4 regions of the Litchfieldia luteola genome follow, and region 4 is predicted to be linked to each of the others. Evidence: predicted binding sites of a transcription regulator. Region 4 holds the regulator's gene; each other region holds the start of a gene.
The links. Region 4 encodes Rex, which represses fermentation and respiration genes when NADH is low (regulators of the CRP and FNR family bind a similar motif). Its sites were predicted from a motif close to TTGTGAAATATTTCACAA; they were not measured.
Positions count from the first base shown of each region.

Region 1: the regulator Rex is predicted to act here: its motif matches at 4,265-4,282, upstream of qoxA (cytochrome aa3 quinol oxidase subunit II).
Region 2: the regulator Rex is predicted to act here: its motif matches at 3,973-3,990, upstream of J2Z26_RS03250 (hemerythrin domain-containing protein).
Region 3: the regulator Rex is predicted to act here: its motif matches at 2,895-2,912, upstream of ric (iron-sulfur cluster repair di-iron protein).

Region 1 is NZ_JAGGKM010000006.1:44,740-50,696, forward strand. Features, by position in the region: gene J2Z26_RS16980 (hypothetical protein) at 43-309, shown strand; gene qoxD (cytochrome aa3 quinol oxidase subunit IV) at 331-636, opposite strand; gene qoxC (cytochrome aa3 quinol oxidase subunit III) at 637-1,242, opposite strand; gene qoxB (cytochrome aa3 quinol oxidase subunit I) at 1,232-3,208, opposite strand; gene qoxA (cytochrome aa3 quinol oxidase subunit II) at 3,198-4,187, opposite strand; gene J2Z26_RS17005 (hypothetical protein) at 4,785-5,339, opposite strand; gene J2Z26_RS17010 (SCO family protein) at 5,344-5,957, opposite strand, start outside.
Region 2 is NZ_JAGGKM010000001.1:623,490-629,446, forward strand. Features, by position in the region: gene J2Z26_RS03225 (electron transfer flavoprotein subunit beta/FixA family protein) at 1-784, shown strand, start outside; gene J2Z26_RS03230 (electron transfer flavoprotein subunit alpha/FixB family protein) at 816-1,841, shown strand; gene J2Z26_RS03235 (FAD-dependent oxidoreductase) at 1,834-3,129, shown strand; gene J2Z26_RS03240 (ferredoxin family protein) at 3,111-3,410, shown strand; gene J2Z26_RS03245 (hypothetical protein) at 3,566-3,883, opposite strand; gene J2Z26_RS03250 (hemerythrin domain-containing protein) at 4,095-4,631, shown strand; gene J2Z26_RS03255 (MFS transporter) at 4,682-5,914, opposite strand.
Region 3 is NZ_JAGGKM010000001.1:448,030-453,986, reverse strand. Features, by position in the region: gene J2Z26_RS02330 (MoaD/ThiS family protein) at 273-506, opposite strand; gene J2Z26_RS02325 (molybdenum cofactor biosynthesis protein MoaE) at 503-973, opposite strand; gene mobB (molybdopterin-guanine dinucleotide biosynthesis protein B) at 966-1,493, opposite strand; gene J2Z26_RS02315 (molybdopterin molybdotransferase MoeA) at 1,478-2,746, opposite strand; gene ric (iron-sulfur cluster repair di-iron protein) at 3,022-3,729, shown strand; gene J2Z26_RS02305 (Crp/Fnr family transcriptional regulator) at 3,931-4,629, shown strand; gene J2Z26_RS02300 (Crp/Fnr family transcriptional regulator) at 4,860-5,558, shown strand; gene J2Z26_RS02295 (TIGR04053 family radical SAM/SPASM domain-containing protein) at 5,576-5,957, opposite strand, start outside.
Region 4 is NZ_JAGGKM010000014.1:4,305-10,261, forward strand. Features, by position in the region: gene tsaD (tRNA (adenosine(37)-N6)-threonylcarbamoyltransferase complex transferase subunit TsaD) at 1-199, shown strand, start outside; gene J2Z26_RS21600 (ABC-F family ATP-binding cassette domain-containing protein) at 428-2,365, opposite strand; gene moaC (cyclic pyranopterin monophosphate synthase MoaC) at 2,610-3,131, shown strand; gene J2Z26_RS21610 (redox-sensing transcriptional repressor Rex) at 3,128-3,766, shown strand; gene J2Z26_RS21615 (twin-arginine translocase TatA/TatE family subunit) at 3,797-3,982, shown strand; gene tatC (twin-arginine translocase subunit TatC) at 4,026-4,775, shown strand; gene J2Z26_RS21625 (YdiK family protein) at 4,795-4,998, opposite strand; gene J2Z26_RS21630 (CPBP family intramembrane glutamic endopeptidase) at 5,028-5,762, opposite strand.

The DNA.
Region 1 (5,957 bases), on a different contig from region 4:
GTGAACAAATATAATATAATAAGTCTAAAGGGGTTGAACGTGATGAACGAAAAACAGTTAAAACCATTATTATTTATTAAACGTATAACAACAGTTGGATTAATTATCGGCCTTGCGCTTGCGATATTCAGCTTCTTTGTAAGCGGTATCAGCCAAGGATACTTTTTATCTGTTGGCATTAGCATAATGGTATCCTCCATGCTTGTTTTCGGATTTGGAATGTTCCTCGCTTTAATCGAAGAACTAAGTCAAAACAATCAAGTCAATAAGTCTGCAAATGCATACTACGCAAAAAACTCCAGCCGTTAATGGCTGGAGTTTTCTATATTTTTAATGCGCCGCATGACCGGCTGTCATAACCCAGATCGTACCTAACACGATAACTAGAGCAATGAAAATACCATATACGATATTGATAATCTGTGCTTTCTTGTCTTCACCCTCGTTCACATGCATGAACATGAATAACTGCAGTCCAGCCTGGATAATCGCAAGTGAACCGATAATCCACATAACCACGTTAAACGATAGGTTTGTTTTTAAAGCAACAGCAGCCGCTATAACTGTTAAAATCAGCGATGCCAAAAATCCAACGACATGAGCTATCGGAAAGCCTCTCATAGTTTTAGTAGCCATCTATAGCACCATCCCTTTTAAATATACGAATGTAAAGATAAAGATCCAAACCACATCAAGGAAATGCCAGTATAGTCCGATAATAAATGTTTTACGAGCAGTAACTGGTGTTAAGCCTCTTTTATAAAGCTGAATGATTAACATCGTTGCCCAGATGATACCGAATGCAACGTGTGCACCGTGAGTGCCTAGTAATACCCAAAGACTTGAAAGGAAGGCACTCTCCTGCATTGATGCACCGATATGGATATAATGGATAAACTCATTAATCTCCATATAGAGGAACCCTGCACCTAGAAGTAACGTAATAATCAACCATGTGATAAGCCCTTTAACGTTATTACGGCGCATTTCATAGATTGCTAGACCACATGTGAAGCTACTCGTTAATAGTAGGAATGTCTGAATCATTACTTCTTTTACAATAATAATATCCTGATGAGTAGGTCCACCCGCATAACGCTCACTTAATACTCCATATACTGCGAAGAGAGTTGCAAATAGAACAATCTCAGCTCCAAGGAATATCCAGAAGCCCAAGATATTAAAGCGGTTTTGCTCTGTTTGATATTCCAAAGGTAATGACGTATTTACACTAGCTGACATATTTGTTCACCTCAGCCTTCCCTTTTCTCCAAGCTTGCTCTGTTTCCTTCACTTCATCAACGCTCACATAGTATCCATCGTTATAATCAAACGATCTGTAGATTAATCCTGCGATAATTCCCACTGACGCTATGGCAGCTAGGATATGCCATTCAAAAACAAGGAAGAATCCAACGATACCAAATACTACGCACATAATAAACGGTTGGCCAGAGTTACTTGGCATATGAATTTTCTCAATTTCATTTTCGTGTAAAGTTAAGCCTTCATTATTCTTTTTCATGTGCCAGAAAGCATCAAGTGTCTTAACTTCTGGTAGTTTAGCAAAGTTATAGTGTTGAACCGGAGAAGCTGTAGCCCACTCAAGAGTTCTAGCATCCCATGGGTCACTAGAAATGTTACGGTCTGCATAACGCATGCTCCAGTAGATGTTGTAACAGAATGCCGCAAATCCGATAGCTAAAATTACAGATCCAATTGCTGAGACTAGGAATAATGGTGCAAATCCTGACTCAACAGAGTACGTGAATGAACGTCTAACTGCACCATTTAAGCCTAAGAAGAACATTGGCATAAACGTTACATTAAATCCAATGACAAATAACCAGAAATGCCATTTACCGATTCTTTCGTTCAGCATGTGACCAAACATCTTCGGCCACCAGTAATATAATCCAGCGAATACAGCGAATACGACCCCTGGAATCAGCACGTAATGGAAGTGAGCAACTAAGAATAATGTGTTGTGATATTGATAATCTGCTGCTCCCATTGCAAGCATAACTCCAGTAACTCCACCGATAACGAAGTTCGGTACAAATGCTAATGCCCAAAGCATGGCAGTAGTCATCTTAATCCGACCTTTTCGCATCGTGAATAACCAGTTAAAGATTTTAACCCCTGTCGGAACCGCAATCATCATCGTTGTAATTGAGAATACTGAATTCACAAGAGCGCCTGAACCCATTGTATAGAAATGGTGAACCCAAACAACCATACTTAAAATCGCAATACCAACAATCGAAACTACCATTGATTTATAGCCAAATAGTGACTTACGTGAGAATGTTGCAATAACTTCAGAGAAAATACCGAATGCTGGTAATGCTACGATATATACCTCAGGATGCCCCCATAACCAGAATAGGTTCGCCCACAGCATATCCATTCCTCCACCTGAAACTGTGAAGAAATGTGTTCCATACAGACGGTCAAAAGTCATTAATGCTAATGCTACTGTGAAAATTGGGAAAGAAGCAACAATGATTACTGACGTTACTAAAGTTGTCCATGCGAACATAGGCATTTTTAATAATGTCATACCTTTAGTTCTCATTTTTAAAATCGTAACGATAAAGTTAATACCTGTCATTAGTGTTCCGATACCTGCAATTTGTAGTGCGATCGCGTAGTAGTTATTACCGATACCCGGACTAAACTCTTTCCCTGCAAGTGGGAAGTAAGAGGTCCAACCAGCATCTGGCGATCCACCGACAACAAAGGAAATATTAAATAACATTGCTCCACTAAAGAAGAGCCAAAAGCTAAGTGCATTTAATTGAGGAAACGCAACGTCCCTAGCCCCAATTTGTAAAGGAATAACAACGTTCATTAATCCGATAAGGAACGGCATTGCCATGAAAAGAATCATGATAACACCATGCGTTGTAAAAATTTCGTTGTAATGCTGCGAGCTTAGGAATTCCATTTCAGGTCTAGCCGTCTGTGCTCTCATAAGCATTCCGTCCATTCCACCACGGAAAAACATTATTGTAGCAGCAATAATATACATGATACCAATACGTTTATGGTCTACAGTTGTGATCCATTCAGACCAAAGCCATTTCCACTTTTTAAAATAAGTTAAACCTCCAACAACACCAAGCATGGTTAATACTATCGAAATCTGTGCCCCTAATATTAAAGGATCACCTGTAATTAATATCTCATTCCATTTAATGTCCATGGTGGTCACCTCCGTGGGTGTCTTTATCTTTTACATCTTCTTCTTTTTCAGATGATTCTTTGTCTTCATCTTTGTTTTTGTAGTTATCTTCTTCGTCGAAAATTCTACCAGGATACCCGGTATATCTATATAACTCTGGGTTTGTATAGGATTTAGAATCAATGTCAGCATGGTTAACCCATTCTAAGTGAGTGTTAGAAAACGTTAATCGACCTAAATGTGTCGGTTTAAGCAGTTCTTCGTATTCTGACTCTGTAAGTTTTGGTGCTGTATTTTTAACATCCTTCACCCATTGCTCAAATTCAGCATGTGTTTGGGCAAGTACTTCAAATTCCATTCCAGCATACCCACGGCCATTGAAGTTTGTGTTTTTACCAAAATAAGAACCAGGGTTATCAGCTAAGAGGTACATTTGAGTTTCCATTTTCGCCATCGCATATTTCTGTCCGCCTAATGCAGGCACCCAAAATGATTGCATTGTACCAGCAGAAGTTAAACGAAAATCAATTGGCGTGTCTTCTGGAATATTTACATAGTTAACTGTTTGAATCCCTTGCTCTGGATAGCTGAAAATCCACTTCCAGTCAGCAGATGTAACATGAATCGTAATAGGCTCTGTTTCTTCATAACCTTGTGGAACTTCCTCTAACGCATAAAGCGTTTTTACGGTCGGAATCGTTAGAGCAACTAAGATAAGAATCGGGATAACTGTCCAGACAATTTCTAATACAGTACTGCCGTGCTCCTCAGGTGGCTCATAATCCATGTTTTCTGGTTTTTCTCTATATTTCCAAACAATAAAAGCAAACATCGCGAATACAACAACAACGACAATTAGCATCCAGAAGATTGACCAGTTAATTAAGTCTGCAATACTTCTCGCTACAGGACCCTGTGGATCAAGAACAACCAGGTTCGATTCACAGCCAGTCAAAAAAAGTAAGGCCAAGACTAGTAGTCCTAATGCTTTTTGTTTCATATACTTCATGACACTCATCTCCTTAAAGTGCAAGTCAATTTGGTTGCTTGATTTACTATATAACCATAGTGATTAAATTGTGTACTAGTTCACAAAGTTGTAAAAAATAAATAGTTGACCTGAAAGAAATGACAACTATGACAAAAATGATTAGTGATTTTTGTGAAATGACCGTGATACATTGTTCATTGTTTCACAAAGAAGAATGGTGATATTGTGCATTCATTCACATATTCACCAAAAAAATTTTAGTTTTTGTAACTCTAAATCTCACAGTGTTATTGGAAAAGACGTTTGGTGAATGTATCATAACTTGATCGTTTATGTTGTGATGTTTATCACTGTGATTATGATGATAACATACGAAACTCGGTTAAGTTGTGACAAAAATATAAAGGAAGTAAATTCCAGATTAAGTTGTGTGCAATTTAATTTCGGTAGAACATCTAGGAATCAATGCCACTGCGGTTTTGAGGATAAATTACATATCGCGGAAGGTATTCGGTGCCTATGACATAAATTAGACATAATTATGTCAAGAGGGGCCTGACCCCCACTGCGATAAAGCTTTAAAGCAGCGGGGGTCAGGCCCCTATTTTAGTATACTGTTTTGTCTCTAAAAGCTTCGTAAACTAGGTAGATCATGATGACAATGGCTGTGGTTAAAAAGCTCCAGCCGAGGGTGATTTGGTCAACCATTAAGTAGTTATTACATAATTGATTGTCAATATTAATGTATAGTACACCCATTCCCAAATATTTTATCGTAAAAAATATGAAAATAGTGTTTTTTGCTTTTGAAGAGAGCTTTGTCCAACTATCTCTTAGCGGTACTCCGGCTAGAAAGGCCAAACTGATAAACTTCCATACTTGCATCGTCGGCTCTAACAAGGTTTCATCCATAATACGTGGGATGGTCCAGTAAATCATAATGACGATAAATAATAAAGTGCCCGGTATTCCGTTTTGGTTCCATTTTTCAAAAAATCTAGGAAACTTCAGTTGAAACAATTTTCCCATAAAGAATCCTGCAACAACGATAGCCGGCATTTGCATATGCATATGAACAACCATAATCGATTCCATTAAGTTTGATACTGGGGGAAGTGCTAGAAAGATAAAAATAACTAGGCCATAGATAAATTGTGTCATAGACTTACTCCCCTTTTTCAGCTGCAATAAGTTTCTCAATTTTAGTTGCAGCTTCTTCAACTAATGTGTAATCCATCACTTCTTGTAGGTGTCCTTTTCGATCAACTAAGTAAAATGCAGAGTTGTGAGCAAAGTTGCCATATCCATCTGGAATGACCGTCACACCAAATGCTTTTAGCAGAGAATCCAATTGTGCTTGGTCTGGAACTCTCGCCATTCTCCATGTTTCACCATCACTGCCGAAGTAATCCTTATACTTATCAAGCGTGGCAGGAACATCTCGCTCAGGATCAAAGCTAATACTTAAAAATACAATTTCTTCCCCTATATATTCAGAGGGTAACAACTCATACACTTGAGACATGTTCATTTCTAACTGCGGGCACACCGTCATACATGCTGTATATAAAAACGTAATAAACACGTATTTATTTTCAAACTCAGAAATACTGTAGGTTCTTTCATTACTGTCCTCTAACATTACATCAGGGAATTTTGGCTTATCTTCTATTAGTTTATTCACTCTTGCTGTTTCCTCCGTAAATGCACTGAATCCATCTGTACCGATAAAGAACAATACACAACCGAAGAGTACAACAATCATACTTGCCAATGTCG
Region 2 (5,957 bases), on a different contig from region 4:
GATAATCAAGATTAATCCCAAAACGAATACTCTAGATCGAAGAAGTGCACCAGCTATATTAAATCCGTACGATTCACATGCCGTTCAGGCAGCAGTTAGTATGAAGAATGATTCTAGTGATACTGTGTCCGTTTTGTCGATGGGCCCTCCACAGGCAACCGCAGTTATAAAAAAGAGTGTTGAAATTGGAGCTGACCAAGGATATTTAATTACTGACCGTGCTTTTGCAGGTGCTGATACATTGGCGACTAGCTATGCACTTTCAAAAGCGTTAGAAAAGATTAAAGAAGATAAACCAATAGATATCATCATTTGTGGAAAGCATGCGATTGATGGTGACACAGGACAAGTTGGACCTGGTATTGCTAGAAGACTTGATATTCCTCCGATTACGAATGTAATAGAAATTGTTGAAGTGAATGAGAAGGAAAAAACGGTTCTTCTAAAAAGAAAATTATCAGACGGATATGAGCTAATTCAGTCATCTATGCCGTGTTTATTAACTGTCGAAAAGGAAGTAAATGAGGTAGAGTACTCTCCATTACCAAATATGATTAGGGCAGCGAGATTTGAACCAATCATTTGGAGTGTTGATGATTTAGGAGAAGTCGACCGCAAGCAACTAGGCTTAAAGGGATCACCAACAATTGTAGGTAAAATGTTTACTCCACCAAAAGAAGAAGGTGGAAAAAGAATTGAAGGTACAGTTGATGAGCAGGTGGCAAAATTACTAGAAGTGTTAGCTGAGAAAAAAGAACTCTTTACTAAAGAGATAAGTAGGTAGAAATACATTTGAATCGTGGAGGGATACTTACATGCTGGACAATAGAGGAGTTTGGGTATTCATTGAGCAAAATGATAACCAGATTGCTGGTGTTTCATTAGAACTATTAGGAGCTGGGAGAAAGTTAGCAGATAAACTGGAAGTACCTCTAGCTGGAGTATTACTAGGGGACGGAGTGAAAGGTCTTTGCAACACGGTAATCGAATACGGTGCAGATGAGGTATACGTAATTGATGACCCGGTATTAAAAAACTATCGTACGGAAACCTACATGGCTGGTGTTTACAAGTTGTGTCAAATGTATAAACCGGAAATTTTCCTTTATGGGGCAACTCCAAATGGAAAAGACCTGGCAAGTGCAGTAGCGACAGATTTGAGCACTGGACTCACAGCTGATACAACAATGTTAGATGTAGAACCAGAAAGTAGATTACTAGAAGCTAGTCGTCCTGCCTTTGGTGGGAACATCATGGCAACCATCCTTTGTAAAAAACATCGGCCACAGATGGCTACAGTTCGTCCGAAGGTTATGAAAGCACTATCACCTGATCAAAGTAGAACTGGTAGAGTGATAGAAGAAAAGATTGGAATAAAAGAAGAAGATGTGCGTACAAAGGTAATGAAAATTGTCCGAGATGTAAATAAGAAAGTAAACCTCGCAGATGCCCATGTTATTGTAGCAGGTGGAAAAGGATTGGGAGATGAAAAGGGATTTGCCCTTATTCATGAATTGGCTGATGTGTTAGGTGCGACAGTAGGTGCAAGTAGAGATGTAGTTGAGGCGGGCTGGATTGGACATGAATACCAAGTTGGTCAGACAGGTGAAACAGTAACTCCAAAACTTTACTTTGCAATTGGAATTTCAGGAGCCATTCAACACGTTGTAGGGATGAAGAATAGTGAGATGATCATTGCAATTAATAAAGATCCAAATGCAACAATCTTTGATGTAGCAACCTATGGAATTGTAGGGGATGCACTAGAAATTTTACCAAAGCTAATAGAGCAGTTTAGAAATGCACAGAAAGAAAAAGGGGATGAGGTAAGTTATGTCTGAGAAATTTGATGTAATCGTAGTCGGTGCAGGTCCTGCCGGAACCTCCTGTGCCTATACCTGTGCAAAAAATGGATTAAATGTGTTGTTGATTGAGCGTGGCGAATATCCTGGAAGCAAGAACGTAATGGGGGGAGTCTTATACCGAAAACAAATGGAGGAGATTATTCCTGAGTTTTGGAAGGAAGCACCTCTAGAACGTCCAGTTATTGAACAACGGTTTTGGATGATGGATAAGGAATCAATGGTGAGTTTTGGCTACAAAGGTCTAGAGTGGGGAAGAGAACCCTATAATAACTTTACTGTTCTGCGTGCAAAATTTGATCAGTGGTTTGCAATTAAAGCGGTAGAGCAAGGAGCCCTTTTGATTAATGAGACTGTAGTAACAGAGTGCATTGTCAAAGATGGAAGGGTTATTGGAGTTCGAACAGATCGACCTGATGGAGATGTGTATGCAGACGTTGTTGTCTTAGCAGATGGAGTGAATTCACTCCTAGGTAAACAATTGGGATTTCATAAAGAGTTTAAGCCTCATGAAGTGGCCTTAACAGTCATGGAGGTTATTAATCTACCAAAAGATAAAATCAATGAACGCTTCAATCTTGAGGATGATCAAGGCTGTACAGTTGAAATTTTTGGAGATTCAACGAAGGGGAATTTAGGAACAGCCTTTCTTTATACAAACAAAGATAGCTTAAATATTGGTGTTGGAACGACCCTTTCAAGCATGATTAAAGCAAAAATGAAACCTTATGATTTATTAGATTATGTGAAAAGTCATCCGATGGTAAAGCCATACTTAGAGGGCGGGGAGCCTCTCGAATATCTTGCACATTTAATACCTGAGGGTGGTTATAATTCGATTCCTAAGTTAGTTGGAAATGGAGTAATCGTCGTGGGCGATGCAGCACAACTTGTAAATGCAATTCACCGCGAAGGGTCTAATATGGCAATGAGTTCTGGAAAAATGGCCGCAGAGACAATTATACGTGCAAAGGAAAGAAATCGCTATGATGAAGAAACTCTAGATTATTATCGGGTGAATCTTTATAACAGCTTCATTGGCAAGGACCTTAAAAAATATAAGGATGCTGCACATACCTTTGAAGAATATCCGCAATATTTTAAAGAATATTTACCGATGGTGAATCAGGCAGCCAGTAAGTTTTTCACTGTAGATGGAACGGCTAAAAGGGATAAACAGAAAGATATTATTCGCTCTTTCACAAAAGAGAAGGGTGCCGTTAAGGTCATTCAAGACATGTATAGAGCATGGAAGGTGATGAAATAATGTCAAAAAATATTGAAGAAAAACAGTATTTAGTTCGCTTTAAGGCTGACAAAAATTCACATTTAACTGTATTAGACCATGATGTATGCATGACACAATGTCCAGATAAGATATGTACGATTTTTTGCCCAGCAGAGGTTTATAAGTGGGAAGAAATAAGGATGCATGTAGGCTATGAGGGATGTCATGAATGTGGAAGCTGTCGGATAGGATGTCCTTATCAAAATATTAAGTGGGAGTATCCAAAGGGTGGCCATGGAATTGTGTTTAGATTAGCCTAATATAATAATTGTCAAAAAAGAGCATTTGGAGAGATCCAATTGCTCTTTTTATATTGAAGGTTAATGCTGGTTGAAATATGTATTAATACTATATTCATAGAGTGTACATTATTTCACAAATGGGTGTAAAAAGAAAGGTAAAGCTTTAAGGAGGGTTAACCGATTTGTGTGGCAAGGGGATAGGAGGAGAAGTTATCAGATTTGCATTGGCATTCTAATTCTGTTGCCATTCTAAATGCATCGTGGATACAAGAAATTTGTGGGGTGCTAAAATAAGGTGATGAGTAATCAAACGTGCCATCTTTATTTGCAGTGAAAACAAAAAGCTTCCAATGATATCTTTTATTTCCTTTTTCAACTTCTGTTCCTTCAACGGCAATTAACCAGTGAGACTCCTCTTCACTTAGTAAAGCTTGTGCATCTTTGTGGCCAATTTGCACTAAGGGCTTTTGGTAAAATTCCTGATAATTCATGAGAAAACACTCCCTTCAAGATAACTGTAAATTTTATTTATCTTTATTATATGTGAAAACGCTATCCTAATGTTAAAATATTTTAAGTTTTCAGAAAAAGTTCACAAAATGGTCTTCTTCCCTAAAAATAAAGGATAATGTGATTTGTATCACCTATATTAAAACATGGATAAGGTATAGTTTATTTATAAATATATAGGGGGTATGAAAAATGTCTGGTTGTATGAGTAGTATGTTTCAGAGGGAAGTAATGAATCTATGTAGTCCTTTGCAACAATTAAAAGATGAGCATGGTCCCTTAAATGTAATGAAAAAAGAATTATATGATATTTCGTCAAATATAGAGAAAACGAAAGAAGCAGAGTGCTTAGAAGTTATAAAGAAATTACGAGAGAAAGTAGAAAGCTTTGTTGCCGTGTTAGAACCACATTCACAAAGAGAGGAAGGTGTTCTTTTTGAGATGATGGAAAAATATATTGGAAGAACTTCAGGGCCAATTGCAGTTATGGAATATGAACATGATCAGGCAAAGTCTAACATAGGTAAGTTTTTAATGGAGACAGAACATCTCTCTGACAATTTATTGAAAGATGATGCTAAAAGGTTAGCTTCCTATGTAAGTGAAGCCTATTTAATTTTAACTGATCATTTTATGAAAGAGGAGAATGTATTGTTTCCAATGGCTGAGAAAATGTTGTCTGATGAAGAGAAACACGAACTTGAAGTAAGAATAAATGAAATAAAATAAATGCAAAATAGTTAGACTGCCGAAAAATACTTTTCGACAGTCTTTTTACATTACGTATTCCAAGTTTCTACTTCTTCATCAGAAGGAAGCAAATAGGTCAATAGACCAAGAAGGGGGAGAAATCCAATAGCAATAATAGTAGAGGTTAAGCCGAAAATATCTGCCAACGACCCCACTGCAATCGACCCAATTGCTCCCATCCCAAAAGCAAGGCCAACTATTAATCCAGACATCGTACCTATTTTACCTGGTAATAATTCTTGAGCGTAGACTACCGTTACTGAAAAACTCGACATAAGAATAAAGCCAATTAATCCAACGAGTCCGTAAGCAATTAATGGGTTTACAAAAGGTAATAGGATGGCCAGAGGTGTAGCACCAATCATAGATAAAAAGATAATTCTTTTCTTACCGAAACGGTCTGCCAAAGGACCTCCAAAAAATGTACCAACTGCACCTGCTGCTAAGAATATGAAAATAAAAAGTTGAGATTGCGAGATTGTATAGCCATACACTTCGATAACATAAAATGCATAAAAATTTGTTATAGATGATATATACCAAGATCGGGCAAAAACGAGAATGACGATAATTAATAAGGCAAGTTTTATTGCTTTTGAGAAGGACAACCCTGTCTCTAAACCACCAGTTTTTTGTTTTGGTTTAGCTGAAAGGAATGTTAAGGTAGTTGAATACCACCTTGCAATATAGATTAATAGTCCAATAGCTGTTGCAGCAACAATAGAAAACCAAATAGCACCAAACTGTCCTAGTGGAACAAGAATTAATGCAGTAATGATTGGTCCTAATGCTGAACCTGAGTTTCCACCAACCTGGTAAATGGATTGTGCTAACCCTCTACGATTTCCGGCAGCCATATATGCAACCCGAGAACCTTCTGGATGGAAAATAGCTGAACCAAAACCTATACAAAGTACTGCTATGATGATGGTTAAAAATGTCGGAGCAAAGGCTAAACCGATAATGCCAAAAAACGTTAGAGTTAAACCGAATGGTAAGGCATAGGGTAATGGTTTTTTATCAGTGTACCAACCAACAGCAGGCTGTAAGACGGAAGAGACCACATTTAATGAGAAACCAATAAAACCAATTTGTGTAAACGTTAAACCCATTGATTTCTGTAAAATAGGAAACATTGCAGGTATAACTGCTTGAATGGAATCGTTTAATAAATGGCATAATCCAATCATAAATAAGATACTGTAGGCAGTTTTTTGTTCTGGAATGGTTTTAGATGATGCTATTTTACTAGTTGCAAGCATAGGCGGAGATACTCCTTTTATCATGTTATATACACCTTCAATA
Region 3 (5,957 bases), on a different contig from region 4:
TTACCTTATTTCCAGATTTCAGCTATTTCCCGGCACGTAACCTGGTTTACGTGAACTCATTTCCCAAATTCGGCTATTTCCCAAAGCGTAAACCCGTTTACGTTACCTCATTTCCCAATTTCGTCTATTTCCCGGAACGTAAATCCGTTTACGTTACCTCATTTCCCAATTTCGTCTATTTCCCGGAACGTAAACTTAAACCAGCCAGTTCACACAATATCCAACACAAAAAAACCGACAAGCACCACCAACCCCGTGCTTGTCGACTCTTATCACCCACCACTAACCGGTGGTATCAAAGCAACAGTATCCCCATCATTAACAAGATCATCACCTGTTGCATATTCCTCATTTATCGCAAACATCACATTTTCAAGGCCCGGCAGCGAATACAGCTCCACCAGCTCTTTCTTCAAATCAGCAATCGAAATAGGTGCCTTATCCATTATCACTTTTTCTTGTCCAACTGCGTCCTGTAGATGTGCAAAAAATAATACAGTAATCACACTAAGTCCTCCTGTTCCGGCTTACCAGTTGGATAGGATTTCTTCTCAAGTTGATCTCCTATCCACATCTCACCGTCTTCCCAATGTTCCTTTTTCCAAATAGGTACGATTTCCTTAATACGTTCAATGGCGTATTCATTTGCTTCATAAGCATCACGTCTATGCGGTGTGGAAACTGCGATAACAACAGCTATATCTGAAATCTCTAATCTACCAATACGATGCGTAATGGCTACCATTGAATCTGGCCATTTCTCGTTTATTTCATCACCAATCTGTTCAAGCTTCTTTTCTGCCATCGGAACATAGGCATCATACTCTAGATAGAGTGTTCGTTTGCTTTTCGTAAATTCGCGCACTGTTCCAGTAAAAGTGGTAACTGCACCCGCTTCACGACGAATGACCTTATTTGTCACTTCTTCCATATTAATAATATCTTCCGTTAGTATAAACCGTTTTTCATTCATGTCTTTCCCTCACTGCTTGTAATATAAGTAATACCGATTCATCATTGCTAAGATTAAATGTCACAAACCTCTGCTTTACTTCTTCTTCCAAAGGAAACCAAGAAATAACTGCCATAATGTTCGTGAGCCGATCTAGTAAAGTTATATCATCCTCATTACGAACTAAAACAACCTTTGGATAGTTTTCATTTTTATATCCTTCTACAATGACCAAATCAATTGGGAGATGCTTATAGATACTAAGAATGTCATTTAACTTCCATTCATCTCTTTTACAATATAATTGTAAAACACCATCACCTTCTACGCTTGCTGCCAGTGCTCCAGCCAAGCGGTGTCGATCTGAATCTTTCCCATTATCCAACATATCAGGCATACCACCATGACCATGGTGTTTAACCGTTGCTACTCTTAAACCTAGTGTAGTCGCTTGCTTTATTAGCTTTTCAACATATGTTGTTTTTCCGCTATTTTGATAGCCAACTACCTGTATGACGGGTACATCTAGTTCCAGGGCCATTGACATCCCTCTTCATCTTCAAGTAGTAAAACATCTACTTGCATTCCTTGTTCATAGCCCCTTGTTCCTCCTGGAAGCACCATTAAGGCATTCGCACCGGAGAGTGAAGTGACAACATTTGACTTGTCTAAACCACTTGGAGTAACAGAAACCATCCCATCTTTAAAAGAGATGCTACTACGTACAAATCGGGTAAAAGGGTTTGGTTTAGGGAAATCAACATCTAGTCGAGCTGTAATCTTCTTTAAATGCGGATTCGGATTATTTAGCAGTGTCCGTATAATTGGTCTAACAAACAACTCGAAACCTACATAACACGCTGAAGGATTTCCTGATAAACCGAATAGTAACTTGCCCTCGAACTGAGCAACTGTAGTGACACTACCAGGTCTCATTCCAATCTTATTAAAAAGTACTTCTGCACCTAATTTTTTATAAATATCCGGTAGGTAATCATAATCACCTACAGATACGCCACCTGTCGTAATCAATATGTCTACCTTCTCAATGGCTTCCTTAATCGCTTCATAACAAGTATCAAAATCATCTGCAAGTTTCCCAAAGTAAATAGGCTCAGCACCTGCACGCTCGACTTGGCTTCGAATCATATATGAGTTACTATTTCGAATTTTTCCTGGGACAAGCCCTTCATGGACATCAAGTAATTCAGTTCCAGTAGCATAAATTCCTACGGTTGGCTTTCTTCCAACTAACACCTTGTCATAACCAAACGTAGCTAAAAGTGCCGACACTCCTGGGTTAATTCTTGTTCCCTTTTCAACCAAGACATTCCCCTTTTGGGTATCTTCACCTTGAAAAGAAATATTATCACCAGATTGTAATTGTCTTTTTAATGACATATATTTACGGCCATCTCGCTCATATTCTTTTGTTAACTCAAGCATGACCACTGCATCACATTGGATTGGCATTTGTGCACCTGTCATAATTCGAATAGCTTGAAAGGCACCGACTTCCTGCTTCGCTACAGAACCCGCACCAATCTCTTCTATAACTTCAAATTCAACAGCGTTGGACTGATTGGCTAGTTTCGTATCCTCAGACCTAATTGCAAACCCGTCATATGGAGAACGGTCAAAGGGTGGAACATCATGGTCTGCCTTTAGATCCTCAGCTAGAAATCTCCCATAGCATTCTTCTAGAGGGATTAGTTCGGTCTCTCCACTGCTTGCAAAGAACATGATTTTTTCTACAGCCTCATGTACAGGAATAGGCGTACGTTTTTCTACCATTTTTACTATCTCCTTATATCTCAAACTATTTTAGATTACATTCTATTGTACTTCATTCTTTCGTTTGTTCAAAATAAAGAGTGTTACCTTGTGTTGTTGAACACCCTTTTCCCACTATATCTATAGTAGCAACATTCTTTCTATCGGTTTGTGATGGTTATCACATATAGTGATAAAAAATTAACTCATAGTGTGATTTGAATCACCTCTTAAAATAACCAATCACGTTATTCTATGTTTAGAACCAAATTTAATAACAATTGGAGGTACTACTCATGGAACACGTTTTTACTGAACAATCTATCATTGGTGAAGTTGTAACAAAGTTTCCTAAAGCTGGGGACCTATTTAAATCTTATCGAATTGACTTTTGTTGTGGAGGAAATCGACCACTTATAGATGCTATACAGGAGAGAAATTTATCTGCTGAGGAAGTAGTAAGTCGTTTGAATGAACTTTATTACGATATGAAAGAACGTAATGAACGGGAGATTGACTGGGCAAATGCTTCTTACAGCGAGTTAATTGAACACATTATTAATAAGCATCATCGTTACCTAAATGAGGAGCTACCTCAGCTTACTCCTTATGTCACAAAGGTTTTACGTGTTCATGGCGCAGAGCATAAACATCTCGCTAGAATTCATTCTCTCTTTAACCAGTTAAAAGCAGAATTAGAGCAACACACAATTAAGGAAGAAACAGAAGCATTTCCGTTTATTTTAGAATATGAAAACAATCCAACACCAGAAACTCTTGAAAAAATGAAAAAACTAATTAACGAACTTGAAGATGATCATGACGGAGCCGGAGATATTATAAAAGAAATTCGTGAAATTACGAATGACTTCACTCCTCCACTGGGAGCATGCGGTACTTACCGACTTGTTTACCAGCGTCTAGAATATTTAGAATCTGATTTATTTCAGCATATTCACTTAGAAAATAATATCCTTTTTCCAAGAGCTGCTGCACAACTCTAATATGTCGATCTCAAAGACTCCTTAAACGATTAAGGAGTTTTTGTTTTCCCCTGACACTCAAGTGACTTAAATCACTTACAATAACCTATAACACCGTTAAACTAATTATAGAATGTAGAATGATAACTTTGAAACCATTTACCTCATAGATTGTAAACATCCTTGCAAGAAATGCTAATAGGAATGTTTAGGGGGATAACTATGTATAAAGAGCTGTTACGAAAACTTGATCTATTTAAGGAGCTCCCAGAGGAATCTTTAGAATTCATCCAGAAAAGCTTAACTACCTTGAGGTTTGCAAAAGGAGACACTATTTTTACTGAGTTTGAAGAAGCAAAGGGAGTGTACTTTGTTAAAACTGGAATTGTTCGCTTAACAAAAGGTGACAACACAGGAAAGGAATTAGTAGTATGTCTCAAAAAAGCTGGAGACTTATTTGCTGAAGCATGTCTTTTCTCACAACCAGGTTCGTTTTATCCCGCAACAGCACACATGATTGTAGATGGCGATGTTTTATTTCTAAAAACAGAGGCCTTGGAAAAAGAATTAAAGTTTAATCCTGAATTAGGCATTGAGATTATTCGTTATATGAGTTCACAATTAAGAGGCTTTACATCAACCTTACGCGATATAGCTTTACTAGATGTTTATAGTAAAACAATATCTGCATTAGATCGACTTGCAAAGGAATTTGGAGAACATCATGGATATGGCGTTCAGATTGAACTTCCCTTAACCGTTCAGGAATTTGCAAATTTAGTAGGTGCTAGAAGAGAAAGTGTTAGTAGGGTTTTTACCCGTTTAAAAAATGACAATGTCATTGCTATTTATGACAAAAAGATTGTGATTGTTGACTGGTGTAAGTTTTGTACACTCTACAAAGTTCAAATGTTTGCTTAAGTAATAGGAAGAGGCTGATAAAGCTGAATTCCTATTTTTTTATCCATAAAGTGATTCTTATCAAATTGTAAGAATTTGTTCAAAAAGGCTCTCAGTCTGTATATATCAACGTTTCCAAGCATTTTATGATGAAAAACCTACATCTTATTCACTTTGCTGTCATTGACTGTCTATGCTATTTCCTTTTAAATCAAAGATAGATAGCAATTTAAATAGAGAGGTGAATCCTCATGACTACTTGTTTAAAGCCTACACTTTCGACTGAATTAACAGAACTGCTAAAATCGGCGGATTATAGTATGAAAATGGAAAAGGGTTCCTACTTATTTCAAGAGGGTATGGAGGCAAAAGAGCTTTATATTATCCAATCAGGTCGAGTTAAAATTAGTAAAGTGGCAGCAGATGGAAGAGAATTATCTCTTCGAATATGTGCACATAGTGAAATAGTTGGTGAACTTACTCTATTCTCTGAGAATGCCAAGTATTTATTTAATGCTCAGGTAATTGAATCAGGAGAAGTAGCTGTTATAAAAAAAGAAAATATTGAACGCACACTTTTTGAAAATGGTAAGCTTGCAATGGAGTTTATGAAGTGGATGAGTGATCATTTCCGCAAGACACAAACCAAGTTTAGAGACCTTGTACTTCTTGGAAAAAAAGGAGCACTGTACTCCACCTTGATCAGAATGACCAATAGCTATGGGATAAAAAAAGACGATGGAATCTTAATTAATCTTCACTTAACTAATCAAGAATTAGCGAACTTTTGTGCAACTACACGTGAGAGCACAAACCGCATGTTAAACGAGCTGCGCAAAAACAACATTATTTCTATTTCAAAGGGAAAAATAATGATACACGATCTTGACTATTTGAAAAAAGAGATAAACTGCGAAGGATGCCCTGCTGTCATTTGTAGTATAGAATAAGCTGCTAGATTAAATATCTAGCAGCTCTTTTTATTCTTATTTTGTTTAACTACTTCTTCTTTTTTTCTAAGTTCTTTTGGGATATAAACGCAGAATGGTTCACTCTCCATATAATCTCCAGTCATAGCATATGCACGTGAACGAGACCCTCCACACACATATCTAAATTCACATACACCACATTTTCCCTTATATTTGTCAGGACTACGTAAATCCTTGAAAATTGGTGATTCACGATAGATTTCTGCAAGTGGGGTTTCTTTTACATTTCCTGCTTTTATAGGAAGCAAGCCACTTGGATACACATCACCAACATGAGAGATGAAAACAAACCCATTTCCATCATTTACCCCTTGAGGGGCTCTACCTAGGCCATCAAATTGACCTGTCTTCCCTTTC
Region 4 (5,957 bases):
TAATAAAGGCTTACGTCAGAGCTTGGAAAAAGCTTTTGTAGAATTAAATGGGATAGAACTTATTATCCCACCGCTTTCACTCTGTACCGATAACGCAGCTATGATAGCAGCGGCAGGTAGCATTCTCTATGATAAAGGAATACGCTCGGATTATGCCTTAAATGCAAATCCTGGACTAGATTTAGAGATACATGGGTAAAAAAAAGCATGGATTGTAGAAATCCATGCTTTTTTTGTTTATACACAGGGTTATCAACAGTTTTGTGCATAACTTTCCGAATCCCAGTCAAATCAAATCATTTATAATGGATAAAAAATGTGGATAACTTATGATTTTATTGTGGACAATGTGGATAAGTACGTTGATAACCTTATTTTAAAGGCTAGTAATGTGAATAATATTGTGGAAAATAAAAATCAGTGGAGGTTATCCACTGATTTCGTGTAATGTTTCCCATTCAGCCATTAACAATTCTAGTTTAGAGTTTGCTTTTGCCGTTTCCTCGTTTAAAGCTTGTACTCTTTCATGGTCTTGATAAACCTCAGGATCACATAGTAACTGATCATTTTCTTCAATTTTACTTTCAAGTTCCGATATTTCAACTTCAATTTCTTCAATTCTTCTTTTCCGTTGGCGCTCTAGCTTTTTAGCTTCTTTTTCTTGTTCATAGGAGAGCTTGTCTGTCTTCTCTTCTACTTTTTTCTGCTGTGGAACCTGTTTCTTCTCGAGGGCTTCTAATTCAACCATCTCAGCTTTTTTTTCCACATAATAGTCATAATCACCAAGGTATTCAGTAAGTGAAATTGTGGATAACTCAAATATTTTAGTTGCAATTCGATTGATAAAATAACGGTCATGTGAAACAAATAGAATTGTACCCGGATAGTCTACTAGGGCGTTTTCTAATACTTCCTTGCTATCTAAATCTAAGTGGTTAGTAGGCTCGTCGAGTATTAAGAAATTAGCTTTCTGCATCATCAGCTTAGCTAGTGCAAGACGTGCTTTTTCACCACCACTTAAAGTGGATACAGTTTTTAACACATCATCTCCTGAAAATAGGAAATTTCCTAGCACAGTTCGAATATCTTTTTCATTTTTTAGAGGGTACTCATCCCAAAGCTCGTTGAGGACACGCTTATTTGAAGTCAGGTTCGCCTGTTCTTGGTCATAATACCCAATTGAAACATTTGAGCCAAATTGAAAATGGCCATCAACAGGTGTTAGTTTTTTTATAATTGCTTTCAATAATGTTGATTTTCCAATTCCATTTGGACCGACTAACGCTATACTGTCACTGCGACTAATTGAAAATGATATATTCTTAATCGTAGGCTTTGAGCCTGGATAAGCAATGGATAGATTTGCTCCTTTTAAGACATCGTTCCCACTCTGTCTTTCAATATCAAATAGAAAGGAAGCTGATTTTTCATCTCCGAGAGGTGAAGACATCATATCCATTCTTTCAAGTTGTTTTCTCCGGCTCTGTGCTCTTTTTGTTGTGGATGCACGAGCAAGGTTTTTTTGAATAAAATCTTTTAGTTTTGCAACTTCATCTTGCTGCTTTTCATATCGCTTAAGCTCAAGCTCGTAGTTTTCAGCCTTTTGTTTTAAGTAATGACTATAGTTGCCAGTAAACTTTGTTGAGGTCGTTCTAGAGATTTCATATACCTGATTAACAACCTTATCCAGGAAATAGCGATCATGGGATACGATGAGAATTGCTCCTTGATAACCTTGCAGATATTGTTCAAGCCATGTTAACGTAGCAATATCTAAGTGGTTCGTCGGCTCGTCCAATATTAATAAGTCAGGTTTCGTTAATAATAGTTTACATAAGGCTAAGCGCGTCTTTTGCCCACCACTTAAAGATGAAATAGACGTATTGTAATCAAAATCTGAGAAATTAAATCCATGTAAAATGGATCTAATATCAGATTCATATTGGTAGCCACCTTGCTCTTTAAAGTTTATTTGCAATTGGTCATATTCAGCCAATAATCGTTGATAACTAGCTTCATTTTGGATGATATCGGGATCACCCATTTTCTGTTCAAGTTCTCTTAGGTCAGCTTCTAGTTTTTTCAATGGTGCAAAGACAGTCAACATCTCATTCCAAATTGACAGACTTGATTCGAGACCTGTATCTTGTGCTAAGTAGTTGATTGAGAGGTTTTTTGGCTTAATGATTTCTCCACCATCATGGGACATTTGCCCGGAAATAATTTTTAGTAGTGTAGATTTACCCGCACCATTTCTTCCTACAAGGGCAATTCTATCTCTTGATTGTACTTCTAGTTTTATATTAGATAAAATAAGATCAGCACCAAAGTATTTTTTTAGCTGATTTACTTGTAATAAAATCATGTTTATTCACCTCTTAGTATAAGCTAAGTGTATCTTATCAGAGCTTGAGAGGGCAACTTATTATACAGCATTAGAGTAATACTAAAAATACCCATATCACAATTGTGTCAAAACTTTGAACAAACTCTTTCCTTTAACGATATGGATTTTATTAGGATGCAACTAAGAAAGTGAAATAAATCACAGAACTTCATAAGACAGACGAGGTAAAATAGTGTATAGTCTACTATGGGAGGAGATTTATATGTCGTCTTTCACTCATTTTAATGATCAAGGTCGTGCCAAAATGGTAGACATTACAGATAAAACGAGTACCATTCGGACTGCAATTGCAAAGTCGAGTGTTCAAGTAAATAAAGAGATATACGAAAAGATAACCCAAAATGCAATTAAAAAGGGTGATGTGCTAGCTGTTGCTCAAGTAGCAGGAATTATGGCTGCCAAAAAAACCTCTGATATTATTCCAATGTGTCACCCACTTGCATTAAAAGGGGTAGATATTTCATTTAATTGGAAGAATGAAGAAGAAGAATATCATCTGCTTATACGTGTTGAAGTTAAGACAAAGGGAAGTACGGGTGTTGAGATGGAAGCTCTAACTGCTGCATCTGCAACAGCCTTAACTGTATATGACATGTGTAAAGCAGTCGATAAAGGGATGATCATCGGTCCTACTTTCTTAATAGAAAAAACAGGTGGTAAAAACGGAGACTTTAAAAGAGATGAAAGCCTTTTAGATGGTTTGAATGTGGGGGATGAAAGTTGAATATAGATCAATCAAAAATACCACAAGCAACTGCTAAAAGATTACCGTTATACTATAGATTTTTAAAGAACCTACATGCCTCAGGAAAGTTAAGAGTTTCCTCTGCAGAACTGAGTGAGGCAGTAAAAGTGGATTCAGCAACAATTCGCCGAGACTTTTCCTATTTTGGAGCGTTGGGAAAAAAAGGATATGGATACAATGTGAATTATCTGTTATCCTTTTTCAGAAAAACGTTAGATCAAGATGAATTAACTGCAGTAACGTTAATTGGAGTAGGTAATTTAGGAACTGCATTTTTGCACTATAACTTCTCTAAAAACAATAATACTAAAATAGAATTGGCTTTTGATGTAGATCAATCAAAAATCGGAACAGAAGTTGGTGGCGTATCAGTCTATCATTTAGATGAACTAGAGGAACGTTTACCTGAAAATGTAACGGTTGCTATATTAACTGTACCTGTTGGGTCAGCTCAACCGATCACAGACCGCTTAATACAAAAAGGGATAAAGGGAATATTGAACTTTACCCCAGCTCGAATAAATGTTCCGGAGCACATTAGGGTACATCATATTGATTTAGCAGTAGAATTACAGTCACTCGTATACTTCTTAAAACATTATCCAAGTGAATAAATAAGAATCCCTTTAAAGGAGGTGAAGGATATGCCGAATATTGGAATTGGAAGCCTTCTACTAATCGTGTTTGTAGCACTATTAATTTTTGGACCTAGAAAATTACCTGAGCTTGGAAAAGCAGCGGGTAATACACTTCGTGAATTTAAGAACGCAACAAAAGGTTTAGCTGATGATGAAGACGAGGACAAAAAGAAAAATGAAGAACTAAAATAACTTTTGATTTAAAATGCTTTAGTTGTGGTTAGGATGATTCATTATGACAGAAAAAGAAATGTCCGTATATGACCATATAGGTGAGCTTCGAAAACGACTGATATATATAGTCGTTTTCTTTTTCCTGGCTATGGTTGGTGGCTTTTTCTTAGCAGAACCGATAATTGTATATTTACAACATGCGGACGAAGCTAAGGAATTAACGATGAACTCGTTTCGCCCTGCGGACCCAATTAAAATATATATGCAATTTGCTTTTATTATAGCATTTGTAATCACTTCACCCATTATCTTATATCAATTATGGGCTTTCATTAGTCCAGGACTTTACGAAAAAGAACGCAAAGTAACCTTGAGTTATATTCCCATTTCTGTATTTCTGTTTCTAGTGGGTATTTCCTTTTCTTACTTTATTCTTTTCCCGTTCGTTTTTGACTTTATGGGAAGACTTGCTGATCGGTTAGACATAAATCAAGTGATCGGAATTAATGAGTACTTTCAGTTTCTTTTTCAACTAACTCTTCCATTTGGGCTACTTTTCCAAATGCCAGTAGTTATTATGTTTTTAACAAGGCTTGGAATTGTAACTCCAATGTTTTTGGTGAAAGTACGAAAGTATGCGTACTTTGTCCTCTTAGTCATTGGAGCGTTTATAACTCCACCTGAACTGTTGTCACATATGATGGTAACTCTTCCGTTGTTTGGACTATATGAAATCAGTATTCTTGTATCTAAAGGTGCATATCGGAAAGCGAAGAAAGCAGAAATGCTCTATCAAAATGAACAAAAATAAACCTCCCGATTTGGGAGGTTTATTTATTTTTAAGCTGTTTGATTTTATTATTTAAGGAAAACATTCGAATGGCTACTCCAAAGTCAAAAGTAGCTACAGCGATCAGTAGAATGGTTCCAAAATTCCAGATTGTATCTTCAACACTTTCTACGGCTAAATAAGTGAATAGTAATCCCATTAGTGTATACATAATTCCCATGAAAAAGGGTGATGTTCGACGCATTGTAAGTCCTCCAGTGAAGTTCCGTTAACCTATAATAAGAAAGATATGAAAGATTGCATTTTCTCTGCTTCTTTCATAATCCTTTCAATATCCTCTGCAAAAATAGTTTGCACGACTACGACAAGTGTATTCATGGCTACATGAGCGAATATAGGTACAAGCAAACGCCCTGTCTTTACGTAAAGAAATGCAAAGGTAAAGCCCATAGCTGAATATAATAACAAGTGCTCTGGTTCCATATGAACAAGTGCAAAGATAACTGAACTTAGGAAAGCAGAGATCCAGAAATTGAATTTTCGATAAAATGATCCAAAAATAATTTTTCTAAAAATAATCTCCTCAAGAATAGGTCCGATAATAGATGTAACGATAATCAGTAAAGGTGTAGTCTTTATCAGTTGGATAATTTGTTGAGTGTTCTCTGAGCCAGGTTCAATACCAAGAAGGTTTATTTCAATACTAGCAGCGATACCTTGAGCAAACATGGCTAAAAATACCCCACCAACAGCCCATCCTACTGCACTCGCCCCTGAAGAACGCTGATCAGCTAAATGTCTGTCTTTTATATCTTGTCGTAATATATATAAAATCATTAGTAAAGCTGCAAAGAAGCTAATAATTAGCCAGTATGTAGATGCGAGAGTGAAGGCTGTATCATAATCTTCTCCACCGAACCCAAAGTATAATAATATCGGAATTCCAATAATTCCAGAAAGTTGCATTACTATATAAGTCAAAATGACATACCAATAACGTTTCTCCAAATGTAAGGTCTCCTTTTTAGTTACTATGAATTAAAAATACAATAGTATTTTACCATATAATACTCTGCTTCTCTTACTATTATGATTTTAGACTTAGTAGATAAAGTAGAAAAAGGAAAAATAGATAAATTTTTAACATTTCTAGTTTAGAATTCCGTTGGTGTGACATAATCTAGAAGGGTGTGGAAAATTTTG